4 regions of the Oceanobacter sp. 4_MG-2023 genome follow, and region 4 is predicted to be linked to each of the others. Evidence: predicted binding sites of a transcription regulator. Region 4 holds the regulator's gene; each other region holds the start of a gene.

What was found. The regulator PhoB, encoded in region 4, activates phosphate uptake and scavenging genes when phosphate is short. The targets are predictions, from matches to a motif close to TGTCATANNNNTGTCANA.
Region 1: the regulator PhoB is predicted to act here: its motif matches at 1,758-1,775, upstream of Q8W24_RS05970 (phosphate ABC transporter substrate-binding/OmpA family protein).
Region 2: the regulator PhoB is predicted to act here: its motif matches at 1,392-1,409, upstream of Q8W24_RS07380 (alkaline phosphatase).
Region 3: the regulator PhoB is predicted to act here: its motif matches at 1,630-1,647, upstream of Q8W24_RS03675 (choice-of-anchor I family protein).

The regions. Positions count from the first base shown of each region.
Region 1 is NZ_JAUYVV010000005.1:158,054-162,267, reverse strand. Features, by position in the region: gene ylqF (ribosome biogenesis GTPase YlqF) at 1-249, opposite strand, end outside; gene Q8W24_RS05985 (hypothetical protein) at 419-610, shown strand; gene Q8W24_RS05980 (hypothetical protein) at 649-1,044, opposite strand; gene Q8W24_RS05975 (BolA family transcriptional regulator) at 1,233-1,544, shown strand; gene Q8W24_RS05970 (phosphate ABC transporter substrate-binding/OmpA family protein) at 1,822-3,186, shown strand; gene Q8W24_RS05965 (YecA family protein) at 3,286-3,861, opposite strand; gene Q8W24_RS05960 (M48 family metallopeptidase) at 3,901-4,214, shown strand, end outside.
Region 2 is NZ_JAUYVV010000007.1:129,309-133,522, reverse strand. Features, by position in the region: gene Q8W24_RS07390 (SLATT domain-containing protein) at 1-563, shown strand, start outside; gene Q8W24_RS07385 (transposase) at 884-1,087, shown strand; gene Q8W24_RS07380 (alkaline phosphatase) at 1,499-3,142, shown strand; gene Q8W24_RS07375 (stomatin-like protein) at 3,256-4,191, shown strand.
Region 3 is NZ_JAUYVV010000003.1:115,447-119,660, reverse strand. Features, by position in the region: gene Q8W24_RS03675 (choice-of-anchor I family protein) at 1-1,542, opposite strand, end outside; gene Q8W24_RS03670 (YebC/PmpR family DNA-binding transcriptional regulator) at 1,854-2,576, opposite strand; gene Q8W24_RS03665 (tRNA-uridine aminocarboxypropyltransferase) at 2,779-3,486, opposite strand; gene Q8W24_RS03660 (hypothetical protein) at 3,888-4,166, shown strand.
Region 4 is NZ_JAUYVV010000008.1:108,055-112,268, forward strand. Features, by position in the region: gene cysZ (sulfate transporter CysZ) at 1-469, shown strand, start outside; gene phoR (phosphate regulon sensor histidine kinase PhoR) at 471-1,757, opposite strand; gene phoB (phosphate regulon transcriptional regulator PhoB) at 1,788-2,486, opposite strand; gene ubiA (4-hydroxybenzoate octaprenyltransferase) at 2,594-3,490, opposite strand; gene Q8W24_RS08120 (chorismate lyase) at 3,493-4,077, opposite strand.

The DNA of each region.
Region 1 (4,214 bases), on a different contig from region 4:
TGCCTGGGTGTTTTCCTGTTGGCTGAAATAGTCGACCCAGGCCCGGGTGATATCAGGATCGGCCAGGTCCTGCTTGTTCAGCAGCTTGATAACGGGCTTGTTGCGACACAGCTCGTCCACCATGGGATTGGTGCTGGAGAACGGCAAACGTGCATCCATGACCTCGATCACCAGATCGATATCCGGCATGGCTTCACTGATCTTCTTGCGGGCTTTGTTCATATGCCCTGGGAACCATTGGACTGCCATTGTGTGTAATCCGGTTGACCTGAATAAATTAGGGCGGCACATTGTATCGATCGGCCCGGTGAGAGCAACCGCCCGAGAGCAATTGGGCGTTATTTGAATGTCATATTTGCTCGATAACCTGACTGTGGTCGAAAAATTCCTGTGGAATTGGTCAAGTTGGAGACAATGTATGGATGTCTTGCAAGAAGATTTCGCTCGAAGTGCCAAACGTCAGGGCCGTCAGGCCTCGGCAACGGTTTCTGGTCGTCGTCGCGCCGGTTTCCTGGTTGGCAATAAGTTTGTTTTTTCAGATCAGGCCGAGGTGCTGTGGATGGAAGCAGGCCCCGGAGAATTTCGTGAATTGCGTCTCTGGCGCAAATAGAGTGATAGCGCGGCGCTGAAAGCGCCGCCCTGGAATCGCTAGGCTTCTGCAAACACTGATGTTGCTTCTGCTTCATCGGAGGGGTTCGTACCCTCTGCAGAAAGCGCATCGACTGGCTGTTGTGCCAGAACTTGCTCGGCATTGACTAATAATTCTTGCTGCTTTTCTTGCTCGCGGGCACGTTTACGCTCCAGTTTGACGAAGTGTTTCTCATGCGTGGTCCATTGCCCCTGACGGATATCCACGTCGGTTACGCCGTTTTCTTCGGCAATTTCTTCTGCCAGTTGGCGCGTGGCTTCATCGGCATCGCGGGCCAGTAACTTGCGTTCACCAGCGTCAAGATGGCTGAACAGGTCGATCAGCGCCGTCGACATGATGTCGCGGCTGATTTCATCGCGGCTTTTGTTGAAGCGACGGGCAATCATATTCAGCATGGGTTTTTTCTTGCAAACGGCGCTCTTGTTCTTCCTGATAATATCTGTCGATCAGGTTCTGGGTGTTGTTACTATCGTTTTCGTGCATGCAGTGCTCCGGGTCACTCGGGAGAGAGGGCTGGGCTTGAGTTATGCCTCGGGGCGGCGGATTATACGCAGACATTACCGAGCGAGTAACCGGAGTTTTTATGAAGCCTGAAGAGTATCCAGAAGAGTATATCGTTGAGCAGATGGCATCACTGTCGCCATCTCATCTCGAATTGATGAACGAAAGCCATATGCACGCAGGCCCGGCGACGACGTCCCACTACAAACTGGTGATGGTATCCGACGCTTTTGAGGGCAAGCGCCCGGTGGCCCGGCATCAGCTGGTGTATGGCCTGGTGGCTGATATTTTGCAAAATCCGGTACATGCTCTGGCGCTGCATTTGTATTCGCCACAGGAATGGCAGGCACAGACGGCTGTACCTGAGTCGCCACAATGTGCCGGGCAACACTGATCATGACCTGATGATGATTGATGCATCATCAGCTCTGCTGGATCGAGTCTGCTGGTCCGGGTGGCTGGCCCGGAGCAACAGCGACATAATCCTGATTCCATAGGACAAGCCGCAAATCACCAACAGCTGTACCCCCAAAAGACCCCACCAGATCGGGAAGTGCGCAATTTCCTGCCGATATCATCATGCAATGATCTGTCAGGTTGGCAACTTTGTAACTAAAATGTCACTTAATATTCATAGACTCGCGCCGAACTCTCGACCAGAAATCAGAATTATGACTACGATTCGTGTTTGTTTGACTCTGCTTGCCATTCTGGGTTTTTCAAGCGCCAATGCCGGGATTTTATCTCCTTTCACTGGCCTGCCAAAAAATGGTGAAGTACGTCTGTTTGGTATCCAGGGCTCCAATACCATTGGTGATGAACTTGGACCTAATCTGGCTAAAAAATACCTGGAAGAAAAAGGGGCGACAGACGTTCAAATTCGTAATACCCGGTTTAATAATGAAAAAGTGGTCAGTGGTTTTTTGCCTGATCTTGGTACCCGTTTGACGATAGACATCGCCGCACATGGTTCCGGTACCGGCTTCAAGGGGATTGCGAGTGGTTCATCAGAAATTGCCGCCTCATCCCGTCCGATCAAGGCCAAGGAAGCCAGCCTGTTAAAACACATCGCCGATATGAGCAGGCCATCGGCAGAACATATCATCGGCATTGATGGTTTGGCGATTGTGGTGCACCCATCCAATCCGGTCAGTGAACTCAGTGTTGATGAAATCTCCGAGATTTTCTCCGGAGGCTATACCGACTGGTCGCAGGTGGGCGGCCGTCCTGGCGCCATTCATGTGTATGCCCGTGATGAAAACTCGGGTACCTGGGACAGTTTTAAATCCATGGTGCTGGGTAATACGCCGTTGATTGCATCGGCCAAGCGTTTTGAATCCAATGCGGTATTGTCTGATGAGGTCTCTGCGGATGATAACGGAATCGGTTTTGTCGGTTTGTCATCGGTCCGTGCTGCCAAATTGCTGGCCGTATCGGATGGCAGCGCCAAGGCACTGAAACCCAACAAGCTGACCGTTGCCACTGAAGATTATGCCTTGTCCCGGCGTTTGTTCATGTACACGGATGATGTGCCGGAAAATCCGTATGTCGTTGAGTTTATGAGCTTTGTTCAGCTCAATGAAGCACAGCAGGTGGTCGCGGATTCTGGTTTTATTTCACAGGAACTGAAAGAAGTCGTGCCGGAGTTTTATAGTGAGTTACCGTCTGATTTTCGTGAAATAACCAATGACGCCAAGCGTTTGACGATTAATTTCCGTTTTCGGGCCGGGAGCGCATCGCTGGACAATAAAGCGCTGAAGGATATTGAGCGGCTGGTTAATTATCTGCAGCAGAAAGGCCGCAACGATGCCGAAGTGATGCTGATCGGCTTTGGTGACAAGAAACGCACCGAGAAACGCTCCAAGCTGTTGTCCAAACTGAGGGCCATGGCGGTACGTCGTGAACTGGTACGTAACGGCATTTATCCTGAACTCTCGGTTGGGTACGGTGAGTATTTACCGGTTGCTTCTGTGAATCGGGCAGAAGGGAAAATGAAAAATCGCCGGGTTGAGGTGTGGCTCAGGGACAATACCTGAGCCGGACTGCTGCCAAGCGACAAAGAAAAACCCGAAGCCTGCAAAGGCTTCGGGTTTTTTGTGTTCTGGCAGGCTCAGGTGCATAACGCTGCCTGTGGTTCAGCCCTGGCTATGGAAAAACAGATACAGGTCGATGACGGCTGCTGGAATACCGCCACAGACCTGGTCGGACAGCTCGATGTCATCATCGATGTCGGCCATTTCTTCTTCGTCTGCGAACAGGCCAGAAGCGTACATGATCGGGAACAGGCTCTCGGCGACGTTTTCTTCATCGCGCTGGTACCAGTCCTCTTCGTGCAGCATGACACCGGTCATAAAACCAATAGCCCAACCTTCGATGGGTGGCTCGTCTTCTTCATCCGACAGAGTCAACTCACAAGGTACAGGGAAATCCTGGCCGGAATCGAGCCAGCCCTGGATTTCCGCAGTCATTTTGCCAAGCAGCTCGGTGACGGTGGCTTTTTCAGCGCTGCTGAAGCCCAGTTTTTCGTCAAAGGCACAGTCCCAGACTCGCTGGATATCGAACTCAATCGGCCCTGCCAAAAACGAGGTAATCAGGCCGTGGACGGCGAAAAAATCGAAACTGTCCTGGCGTTCTGCTTCGTCTTCCAGCAATACCCCGAGAGTTTCCAGTTCGTTCTCGGTCATGGCTGGGATATTATTTAGATCATTCATTTGGGTGCTCCTGAAGTCGGAGCCAATGCTAGCAGGCTTATGAAAGGCTACAAACAACAATTGCTTGTTCCGCTGGATGGAGAGGATGTTGTACTCCATATTCAGGCGATGAAACGCAAAAGTTTACGACTGGTGCTGAACCCGGCAGGTGAAATCGACCTGCGTATTCCGTTGGGTGCCAGTAAAGCCCAGGTAAACCGTTTTCTCGACGGTCATCAAGCCTGGCTGATTCAGCGTCGTCGAGAGTGGAAAGAAAACCAGAGTCGCAATGAAGGTGTGCTGAAGTACCTGGGGCGCACCCTGACGCTGGTGGAGACCGACGTGGCCATCCCGCAAGTGTGTGATGACCAGCT
Region 2 (4,214 bases), on a different contig from region 4:
CGTTCTTAACCACAACGGTGTTGTCACTAGGCTTGATTTTTATGCCTTTGTATCAAAACTCAGGTTTAACGATTCCATACGGTGACAAAGTTCTCAGTATGTTGCAGATCTTCTTAGCTGTAGCGGTATTGGTTTATTCTGTTGTTATTGGTACATCTAAATATGACCTGCGCGCGGCTGCACTAGATCGTTGTGGAGTAGGTATAAAGGGACTAATACGTAAGCTAAGAAATGAAATATCTGAATCCAAAGACAGTGGAGTCAGTATTAACTTAGAAAAATATCATGCCGACTATCATGAAATATCAACAGAGCCAGAAAACCATGTTCGAGTTGATTATGTGTTTGCTGTTCTAGAATCACGTGCTGACTTTAAAATTACAGGACTAAAGAGGTTGTTCCTTTTAGGTAAAGCTTACGCAATGTATTCAATTCCGTACCTAATACCGACAGCTATGATGATTTTTGAAGTTCTATTTATTTTGGATATTTTGGGAGTAACAAATTGTTTTACCGGTGTATTTGGTATTGCAAAATCAATTCCTACGACATTTTCCGGCTAACAAACGCTTTAAGACGGATTCGCAACGCTCGGCGGTTTTGGTTTGATTTGGCTTTTGTGTTTACGGTGCAATAATTGAGTATCGTGGTAGGCGTTGCTCACACCTTAATGCGGCGTTCAGACTATAGAAAAACCTCCCTGGCTATGGTCTGATCGGGTTTTGAAACGCAGGAGGCGGTGATGGCTCGATTCAAGCACTCTGACTACAACCAAACGCCGGTGGTGGTCATTAATTATCAGGATCAGTTGCAGCTGGGGTCATTTGAGTATGCCCTGCGCTCACTATTTGATCTCTGAAAAACTCGATCTGTCTGCTTTCACCTGCTTTACAAGAATAATAGCGAAGGTCGCCCCGTTTATGATCCGGCCATTCTACTGAAGGATATCCTGTTTGCTAATTCTAAAGGCATCACCTCCAGCCGTGAAATTCAGTGGTGCTGCGAAACCAATATCATCTTTAAAGCCCTGTCCTGCGATATTGTTCTGTACGTCACCAGCTTGAGAAGCAAAACCAAAGTACAGTGATAATGGGATACCCTGATAACCCGCATCGGCAACACTCCGTCTTTTGTCGCCATGCAGTAGCTTGTCTGCTGACGTCAGGCCAGAACATTCGCGACGGGTTTTGCACTTTTGGTTCTGATTCCAGTTCAACGAAGTCATCTGGGTCATGGTCAATCGTTCTGCTGAGTGATCAGGTGATTATCGATGACTAAGGAGAGTTTTCCGGGAGTCCTTGGTTGAGGGCTTCAAGGTTGGCGTTGCAACTGATTGCGCCTGTTTCCAGTCAAGCAAGGCCACTCCCGCATCAATCCCAGGTAACGAGCGCTGTCATCTATCTGACTCCAAATCGCAACATGAACGTCAAGGGCTGGCCATCGGGTTGTCATCGGTCAACGGCTTAATCCGGCTGATGAGATTTGTTGCGGAGAGACCATGGCCCTGACTCGTCGGGAGTTCCTGTTGGACAGCGCCAGTACCAGCCTGTTTGCCCCGGTAGTCAAGCCGGGTGGGAAACGTACGCCTTACCCGTTCCAGCATGGCATCGCCAGTGGCGATCCGCTGACCGATCAGGTCTTGCTGTGGACGCGTATCACGACGACCGGGAGTGCGTTTGGTATTTCCTATCGCTGGCTGATAACCACGGACCCGCAGCTGCAGCAGGTCGTGCAGGAAGGAACCGGTTTTACCGATGCCAGCCGTGATTTTACCGTCAAGGTGGATGTTGGCGGTTTGCAACCGGCCACTACTTATTATTACACCTTCGAGGCCGACGGCCATTACTCCGATGTCGGCCGCACCCGAACCTTGCCGGAAGGGTCGGTGGCGCATTTACGTATTGCCTACACCTCGTGCTCCAACTTTGCCAAAGGTTATTTCAATGTGTATCGGGAGCTGGCGCAGCGGGCCGATCTCGATGCCATTTTGCACCTGGGCGATTATATCTATGAATACGCTGATCTTGACGATTGTCTGCACAGTGGCCGTATTAACGTGCCTTTGCATGAGACTCGTTCGTTGCAGGATTATCGCCAGCGCCACGCCTGTTACAAGCAGGACAAGGACTTGCAGGAGGTGCATCGCCAGCATCCGTTTCTGGTGATTTGGGATGACCATGAAGTGGCCAATAATGCCTGGACGGGTGGGGCCGACAACCACGATATCGAGAGCGAGGGCGACTGGCGTTCACGTCTGAGTGGTGCGGTGCAGGCGTATCTGGAGTGGATGCCGATCCGTGAACCGTCGCAACCGGAGATGGGGATCTATCGCAGCTTCCGGTTTGGGGATCTGGTCGACCTGAGCATGCTGGACACCCGGCTGGCCGGGCGTGATGCCCAGGCCGAGTCGATGGAAGAGCGCAACTTGCCCGGTCGTACGTTGTTGGGTTACTCCCAGGAAGAGTGGCTCTACACCAATCTCGCCAACGCCCAGCAACAGGGAGTGACCTGGAAGCTGAGTGGTCAGCAAGTCATGGTGGCCCAGCTGGGCACCAATGATATGCCCTTCAATTACGACCAGTGGGATGGCTATCCTGCTGCCCGTCAACGCCTGTTTGATGCCGTCAGTCAGGCCAATGTCGATAACTGGGTGGTGCTCACCGGGGATATTCATTCATCCTGGGCGTTTGAGTTGTATCAGAATCCGTTTGCGGCGGAGACGGGCAAACCACTGGGGGTGGAGTTTGTGACACCGGCAGTCACTTCGCCGGGTATCGAGAGTTATGCCCAGGCGCAGATGGCCGCTGCCTCGCTGGAAGCCCTGCTGCCGCATCTGGCGTTTGTGAATTTTTACTTCCGCGGTTATGTGTTGCTGGACATTACCCACGACCGTCTGCAAGCGGAATGGTGGGTGGTCGATAATATCGATAGCCATCGCTACAGCAGCGATTGCCTGCGGGCATTGCAAGTGCCACAAGGCAGTAACCAGTTACAACCGGCGCAGGGGATTACCCAGGCCAAGGCTGCGCAGCCTCTGGCACCGGCCTTTGCCGATGATCTGGCCTTTTTGCGCCACTGGAAACAGCGCTACAACCACCTGGATGGTGTGCTGGCGAACCATACCGAGCGTGGGGCACTCTGATCCAGAACGGTATCACCTTGTTGGCACTCACTGGCACAAATGCTTGTTGAGCGCTTGCGCCGAGTGTAAGAGCCGCCTCAGAATACAGGTCTTCTTCACACAGGATGTCCATCATGGATTCACTTTTCTCGCTGGTTTTTTCGGTCGAAGCTATTGTCTTGGTGTTTGTGCTGGTACTGGTGCGCAGCAGCATTAAATTTGTACCGCAAAACCGGGCCTGGCTGATTGAGCGATTTGGCAAATACCACTCCACCAAAGAGGCTGGCCTTAACTTTATTGTGCCCTTTATCGATCGGGTAGCCGCCGACCGCAGCCTCAAGGAACAAGCGCAGGATGTCCCCAGCCAGTCGGCGATTACCCGCGACAACATTACCCTGAGCGTTGATGGCGTGTTGTATTTCCGGGTACTGGATCCGTACAAGGCGACTTACGGCGTCGATAACTATGTGTTTGCCGTGACTCAGCTGGCGCAAACCACCATGCGTTCCGAGTTGGGCAAGATGGAGCTCGACCGCACCTTTGAAGAGCGCAGCTTGCTGAACATCAATATTGTGACCTCCATTAACGAAGCTGCCGAGCCTTGGGGTATCCAGGTACTGCGTTACGAAATCAAGGATATTGTGCCGCCGCAATCGGTGATGCAGTCGATGGAAGCGCAGATGAAAGCCGAGCGGGTCAAGCGTGCCCAGATTCTGGAATCCGAAGGGGATCGCCAGTCAGCCATTAACGTGGCCGAGGGTGAGAAGCAGGCACGGGTACTGGCGGCAGAAGCCGACAAGGCAGAACAGATGCTGCAGGCCGAAGGTGAAGCCCAGGCCATAGTGGCTGTGGCGCGCGCCCGTGCCATGGCATTAAAAATGGTTGGTGATATTGCCAATACCGAGGATGGCCAAAAAGCGATCCAGCTGGAGCTGGCTTCCAAGGCCATTGAGGCCAAGCACGCCATTGCCAAGGAATCGTCTGTTGTCTTGCTGCCCGATAGCGGCACCGATGCCAGCAGCATGGTGGCAACGGCCACTACGATTATCAACAGCCTGAACAAGGGCTAGCAAATACCGCGTCGGCGTCAGGC
Region 3 (4,214 bases), on a different contig from region 4:
GAGACCAATAAACGCATAGGTTTCGCCGTTCACTTCACCCAGAGTCAGACCTTCTGGCTCTGGCCCTTTGTTGTCGGAACGGTTGTCGATCTTGTTGTTGTCGTTGGAGGCGTTGAAGTAATAAGGCGTGGTATCGGCAACGGTTTGCTCGAACTGATCGCCAGAATCAAACACCAGGTCGCCTTCTGCATTCCAGATAGAGAACGAGCGCGCGCCGTAGACGTAAATTTCATCGATATCGCCGTCGTTGTCGGTATCGCCATCAACGCCGGATACGGTCAGGCCACCCAGGCCAGCGTCGCCGTCTTGCAGTACGGCAATCTGGTCGGAAGTGAAGGCTGTGGTATCCAGGTCCAGGTCTTCCAGATCGGATTCTTCAGAGAAGCCATCGTAGTCCCGAGCATCACCTTCGTTGGCGGTAACGATATAGGTGTTGCCGTTAAACGAGTAAGAAGCGATGGAGTCTGGCATGTACATGCCAAGCAGTGGTTGCTGTTCGATATTGGCAACCTCGTCTTCCTTGTTGGCATCCAGGCCGTTGCCTTGAACACTGTGGTCCTTGAAGCCCAGCGCTACTACGTCTGTTACCGTAGCGGTGGCGATGTCGACGATTGCCATGGCGTTGTTTTCTTGCAGCGATACAAAGGCCGTGCTGTTGTCGGCAGACACTGCAATATATTCTGGCTCCAGATCCTGGGCGACGGTGGCACCAGGGCCAAAGATACGGACGTCGTCATCAATCGGGGTGGCGCCATCAGTATTGAACGCAGAGAAGCCCGCGGTGTTGGCGGTTGTGGCTGGGACGCCATCGGTGATGCTGATGATCGATACCGAACCTTCTGGATCGACGGTGTAGTCGTCGTTTGGCTCGCCTTCGTTGGCGACCAGTACAGCGCTACCGTCGTGAGTGAAGGTGATCATATCTGGCAGGGCACCGACTTCCACGGAGGAGATAAATGCCAGGGTATCGCTGTTGTAGAAGTAAGCGCGGCCGTTGTCCTGTTTGGTATCTGCTTCGACGGCGAGGGCCAGAATGCCATTGCTGACCGCGACGCTGTTGGCGCCACCGACTTCGAAGTCGGCTACACCGGCGTCTTCGGCAGAAATAGTGCCCAGCAGCGTTGGGGCGGATGGATCATTCAGGTCGAGCACGTCAACCGCGGCATTCCCTGAGTTGATCACAAACAGTTTGTTGGTGGTGCTGTCGAAGGCAACGATTTCAGCACCGCCATCGTCATAAATACCCGACTCATAACGGCCGACCTGAACCAGCTGACCACTGAAGCCATCAACACCATCGGTACCGTCAACACCATCGGTGCCGTCAACGCCATCGGTGCCATCGGTGCCATCAACACCATCGGTGCCGTCAACGCCATCGGTGCCGTCAACGCCATTGGTGCCGTCAACGCCATCGGTGCCGTCAACGCCATTAGTACCGTCAACACCATTGGTGCCGTCATCGCCATCAGAGCCACACGCAGCCAGCAGTGATGCCATTGCTACAGCCAGTGCCGTCTTCTTCATCATCTCAAGAGTCATTGCGATATCCTTTGTAAGCCAATGTTTTTTAAGGTCATATATGGTGCGTTAGCGTATGACTGTTTAATGACAGTGCTTTGACTCGGGTATGACAGTTGGATGACACTCAAATGGCAGAATGCTGACGCCATAAAAAGTTTCAGAGAGGCTAGGGAGCGGGTGTTGGAGCGGGTGTTACTGATCCATTAAAGAATCAATACAAGCGAGAAGTGGATCATAACCGGGCAAGAAAACGGTAGCCGGTGTGGTGCGGCCAACAGCGGAACAACCGCCAGAGCTGGCGGCTGTTCAAGACCTGCAATCGCTGGGAATCAGCTTTCAAATTCACCGTTATGGTAGATTTCCTGCACATCTTCCAGATCGTTCATCAGATTGGCAAAACGCTCAAAGTGCTCGACATCGTCGGCGGCAATCGGGTGCGGCATCTGCGGCAGATAGGTGATTTCTTCCATTTCGAAATCAATATCCGGGCGCCAGCTGGTCAGAGCGGTTTTGGTTTTGAAAAACTCGGTAGGTGGCACCAGCACCGTTACCATGCCGTCTTCGCAGTCGATATCCGAGACATCGATATCCGCTTCCATCAGCATCTCCAGTGCGTCATCTTCGCTGTCATCGGCAAATACAAACATGGCGCGATGATCGAACATGTGTGAGACCGAGCCCTGGCTGCCCAGTTTGGCCTTGCATTTGGAGAATACACCGCGGATTTCACCGAAAGTACGGTTGGGGTTATCGGTCAGGGCGCTGATCAACACCATGGCCCCACCCGGAGCAATGCCTTCGTACAACGCGGGTTGGAAATCTTCGCCCGTGCCACCGTTGGCTTTGTCGATGGCTTTCTCGATCACGTGGGTCGGTACCTGGTCTTTCTTGGCCCGATCGATCAGGGAACGCAACGACAGGTTTGCCGATGGGTCGGTACCGCCCGCCTTGGCGGCTACATAAATTTCACGGCCATACTTGGAGTAGACCTTGGTTTTTGCCGCGGCCGTTTTGGCCATGGATTCTTTCCGGTTTTGATACGCTCTGCCCATGGGAATCAGTCTTTTCTTGGGTGAATAAGTCAAAAAACGCCCGAATTGTACCCATTGCAGCGGAAGCTGTCTTGTCGATCCGGCCGCAGGCCATGGATTTCCACCGCAAAGCCGACGTCTGTCAGTCGTTGCTGAATCATTCTGAGCGCCAGAAAACAGCCTTCTGACCGCTGATTAAATCCGCGGCTGGCCACATTGCCGCTCAGTGACTGGGCTTGCCGGCCAGATAACGTTCACGGAACAGGTTGAAATATACCGCCAGACGAGCGCTGGCAACCGGTGCCTGCAACTGCTGCAGGATCTCGATCGTCACCTCAGCAGTACCCAATTGATAATCGTGCGCCGCTTCCCGTAACTGATAGTTGCCCGGAGCCTGTGGCTGAATACCCAACACCGGTAGATTAGCCAGACCGGGGCTACGGAACATCTTGCGCGCTTCGCGCCAGCTGCCATCCAGCAATACCAGCAGCGGTTTGCGCCGGGACTCCGCGGCCTGTGTACGGTATTGCTGCAACGCCGCGGGAGTATCGAGGCGACGGTGACTGTCGGCGTACTGGAACGGAAACACCAGTACAGGGGCATAAGCCGGATTGGTCAGCAACGCCAGCAGGGCCGGATCCGGCTCGGTGCGATTCCACAGAAAAGCGTGATTATCGCTTAATACATCCGCCACCAGACGGCCGCTGTTACTGGGTTTGTAGACCTCACCCTTATAAAAAATCAGACAAACGGCCGCTTCATCCGACGGCGCTGGCCGTTCTGAACACAAACACAAGGGCACCGACAGCAAACAATGCGGACAACGAACCATCCGCCCGCCACGGGCAATAAATGCCCGCCGGGACTGCGCCAACTCGCGCTGACGCAGACGAGTAACCGCATTTTCGAGCACAGGAGGAACATCAGACATGATCAGTACACGGGGAGAAAAGGGAGCGCATAGTGAGGCAAAGTGACCGCAGCGGCAAATTGTGGTTGCCTTATCGGGTAGAAGCGGGCCAGACCGTCGTCAGAAAACCGGGGCCGAACAACGGTTAAACAGCGGCGTTGGGTGGTTGAACAACGATACCGGGCGATAGGGGATAGGCGATAGATTCGGAGTATGAACCGGTATTGAACAGGCATGGCGCGGTAAAACAATAGCCCCGAGAGACAGAATAACGACAAAAACCACCACTACTCCTGATTTTATGACCAAACCAGGACACTCCAGCAAATACCTGCACCCAAATGGATGACAGCCAAGTACACTCCACCCTGGTACATCCACACCAGATTCAGGCATATCGCAGCAAACCAGCGGAGATCAGCATGCGCACCATCACCACCCAGGAATTTTTTGAAGAATATCGCCCCATACGTAACCCCCATAACGAACAGGCCGGACTGGATGGCTGCCTGATGGGACGTAGCGGACTGGAGTACGCCCGAGTGCTCGAAATCATGCAAGAGTCCCCCGAAAACGTTTGGACCTATGCCGATAGCGGCAGTGAAACACCGGTATTAAGCAGCGGCTTTACCTCCCTTAAAAGCCTGGGCTACGTGATTACCCGCGAGCCAGCGGACGTCTTTATCGAGGTTGTAGGGTAGCGAGGCTGGAATGAATGAGACCAGGCTACTCACCGGATAATGTCGTCT
Region 4 (4,214 bases):
CAGTGCGGTGTTGTTGCTGTTGGCGAGTCCGTTTTATGGCTTGCTGGCGGGCAAGATCGAGCAGCGTCTGGGGCATGAGGTCGAGGACGAATCCATTGCCGCGTTGATCCCGCGTACGGTGATACGGGAGCTGGTCAAGATGGGTTATTACCTGCCGCGTTATCTGTTGCTGCTGTTGTTGTCGTTTGTGCCGGGCGTCAACTTGCTGATGCCCTTCGTCTGGTTCTGGTTTGGCAGCTGGGTGATGGCGTTGCAATACAGTGATTATACTCTGGATAACCAGCAGCAGAATTTCCGCGACAGCCGAGAGCAGGTGGCTACCCAGCGCTGGACGGCCTGGGGATTTGGTGGGGCGGTGTCGGTGCTGATGGCAGTACCATTACTGAACTGTCTGGTGCCCCCGGCGGCGGTGATCGGGGCTACGCTGTGGCAATTGCAACGGCAGGCCGATCAGTCACGGGCCGGTTGATCTATTGGTCGGCCTCATCACGGTTGTCAGATAAGCAGGCTGCGGGGAAAACACAGGTGAATGTACTGCCCTTGCCTTCGATGCTGCTGATTTTCAGCTCGCCGTCATGGTGCAGCAAGACGTGTTTGACAATAGCCAGTCCCAGTCCGGTACCACCAGTGGCGATGCTGCGGCTGGGGTCGGCGCGATAGAAGCGCTCGGTCAGGCGGGGGATGTGATGCTGGGCAATACCGATGCCGTTATCCGAGACGCTGAAATGCCCTTTGCCGCCTTCGGTATACCAGCGCAGTGTGACGTCACCCCCTTCCGGGGTGTATTTGACGGCGTTGAATACCAGGTTGGAAAATGCACTGCGCAGCTCATTATAAAAGCCCATCATTTTTTGATCCTGATCGATGGTCAGGGTAATGGTGTGCTTGCTGCTGCTGAGTGATGCGGCATCGCGACGGATGGCTTCCAGCAGCGGCTGCAGCTCGATAGGCTGAGGCTGTTCCGTCTTGCCGGTTTCCAGCCGTGACAGCATCAGCAAATCCTTGAGCAGGTTTTCCATACGATGACTTTGTTCGCTCATTTGCTGCAGCATGCGGCCCCAGCGTGGTGGCAGCATCTCGGAGGCGGCTTGCATGGTTTCGACGTAACCGGCAATCACGGTCAGCGGTGTACGTAATTCATGGCTGACGTTGGCAACAAAATCCTTGCGCATTTCTTCCAGTTGTTTCAAACGGGTGATGTCATGAATCAGGATCAGGCGATCCTTGCGGCCAAACAGGGTGATATTGAACTGCAGGTAAATGCGCGGATTGATGGGCGATCGAATCGTGAGCGGTTCCTGATAATCGGCCTTGTCGAAGTAGGCCTTGAATTCTGGCGTGCGGATCAGGTTGGTGATGGGTTGGCCAATGTCTACCGGGTTGCGTAACCCCAGGTAGTTTTGTGCGGCCTGGTTCCAGAATTCCAGCGCGCCGCTGGCATCCACCATCAAGACAGAATCCTGCAGGGCCGCGGTTGAGTCCTGGATACGATTGATAATGGCCTGCAGGCGCTGCTGGTGTTTGATATTGCTTTGCTGCAAGCGCTGGTTCTCGGTAAAAATCGCTCCCCAGATGCCCAGTGTTCGCGGTAATACGGTGGTTTGCCCCTGATCCAGCCAGCGGTGCAGGCGGTACAGTTGCAGCCATTGCCAGGTGATATAGGCCCCCATCATCAAACACAATGCTTCCAGCGGCCGGTCAAAAAAGACGTAACCACAACCAACGGCCAGAATCAGCAAGTAGACAAGGCGGCGCAATTCTCTGCGCCAGACGGGGGACATCAAAATTCAGGAGGCTTTGGTCGAAAAGCGGTAGCCGGTGCCACGCACGGTTTGGATCAGTTGTTCGTGAGACTCACCGAGTGCTTTGCGCAGACGACGAATATGCACGTCAACGGTGCGCTCTTCAACGTACACATTACCACCCCAGACTTGATCGAGCAGCTGGGCTCGGGAGTAGGCCCGTTCCTGGTGGGTCATGAAAAACTGCAACAAACGATACTCCGTAGGGCCGATGTCAATCGGGTCGCCATGAGCGGTAACGCGATGGCAGACCGGGTCCAGCATCAGGCCGCTGACTTCAATGGGCTCTTCGATGCCTTGTGGGGTGGAACGGCGCAAGACGGCTTTCAGTCGTGCGACCAGTTCTCGAGGGGAAAACGGTTTGGTGATGTAGTCATCTGCCCCCGCTTCCAGCCCTTGTACTTTGTTATCTTCTTCGCCCTTGGCCGTCAGCATGATGATTGGCAACTCAGCGGTGCGGTCTTCACGCTTGAGGCGCCGGGCAAATTCGACGCCACTGGTGCCTGGCAGCATCCAGTCGAGTAAAATCATATCAGGCTTTCGATCGATAATCTGCGCATGTGCTTCCTGTACATTGGCAGCCTCAAGGCATTCATACCCGGCCATTTCCAGGGCCACGGCGATCATTTCCCGGATAGGGGCTTCATCGTCCACAATAAGAACGGTCTTGCCAGCTTTGGTCATAAGGCTCGTCACGCAAATGTCACAATAGGAATAATGCGGAGGTATTACACTGACCTAGTGTTACAAGCATGTGACACTGTTGGCATTGGCGTCAAGCCTGACACCAATTACGCGCTGGACAGGGCGTAGTGTGACAGGAGTCCGGCCCAGATCAGCGTGCCATACCAATGGGCTGCCAGAAACACTTTCATGCAGGCTTCCCGGCGGCGACTGCGGATAGACCATAATTGCCAGACCAGATACCCTCCGGCGACGCACCAGGCCAGATAAAACGGCCAGCTTGCTTCCAGCTGATTGCCCGTCAGTAACAGACAAAAATGCGCCATTCCGTAAAGAATGGCGATCATGGTGACATCCAGGTCGCCAAACAGGATCGCCGTGCTTTTGACACCAATCAGCAGATCATCGTCGCGGTCGACCATGGCGTAAATTGTGTCGTAACCGACCGTCCAGCAAACATTGGCAATAAACAATAACCAGCAGACAGCGGTCAGCTCATTGGCCTGTGCGGCAAAGGCCATTGGAATCGCCCAGGAAAATGCAGCACCGAGAAACACCTGTGGCAAATGGGTATGGCGTTTCATAAAGGGATAAAGTGCTGCCAGAGCGACCCCGCCGAGGGATAACCAGATGGTCAGGGCATTGGTCAACAGCACCAGCGCCAGACTGATCAGGCACAGCACAATAAAGCCGGATAATGCTTCGCGGTCAGAGATACGTCCTTGAGTCAGGGGACGGTCCTGGGTGCGTTTGACATGGCGGTCGATATGGCGGTCGGCGTAGTCGTTAATAACACAACCGGCCGACCGCATAAGAAATACGCCCAGAGTAAAAATCACCAGATTGGCAATGGAGGGAATGCCCTCGGCTGCAATCCACAGCGCCCACAAGGTCGGCCAGAGCAGCAGATAAGAGCCAATCGGCCGGTTCAGGCGTGTCAGCTGCACCCACTGATACCAGTTGGGCCAGAGTTTGTTGAGTGAGGCGGACAGAGGTGATTGCATAATCAACGCCTTGTGTCGTCTGACAAAGGAAAGGAGGCGGATACCAGCAAGGACGAGAAGGCTTCCGTTACCAGCAGTGGTGCACCATGAATTGTAAATACCGAACGCCTGGCCCAGCCAAACGGGTTGGGCTGGTTGACTGTTGACGCCCCTGTGCGGCTGAATTTCAGCGGTTGGCGGCGCAAACTGGGCTGGCGGAACAGATAGCTGCCAAGCGAGCGGTTACCAAGATGGCGAATCTGTTGTCCTACCCGTGCAAGGCTGGTCAACGGAATGGCAGTGCGGGCTCGCACCAGTTCCGTTTGTCCCAGGCACAAGGAAACCTCGCGTACCCAAACGGGTTGGCGTCCGTGCAGCTTCAGGTCTGCCTGTTCGGTTGGTAAAGCCGGGCCGCAATATTGTCGGATAACCTTGACCGAAAATGTGCTTGGGTCCAGTGCCTGCAAACGCTTGGTCAGTGACCCGGCGTCATTGAGCCAGTGACGCCACTCGCGGGGAATGCTCGCCGGTGTTACACAAAAGCGCCCGCTCCAGCGTGGTGTTGTGGCCAGAAGTTGCGCATGGTATCTGGGTATAGTGCTTTTCATGGCGGCGCAGCATGCGTCAAATCGCATTTAGTGGCAAGAGGATTGCTCTGTCCATTGATTTTATGCGGGTTGGACAGTAGCTTAGGCGGCCGAAGTATCGAGTCGGCTGATGCAACATCGGCTCCAGCCGTTATTAT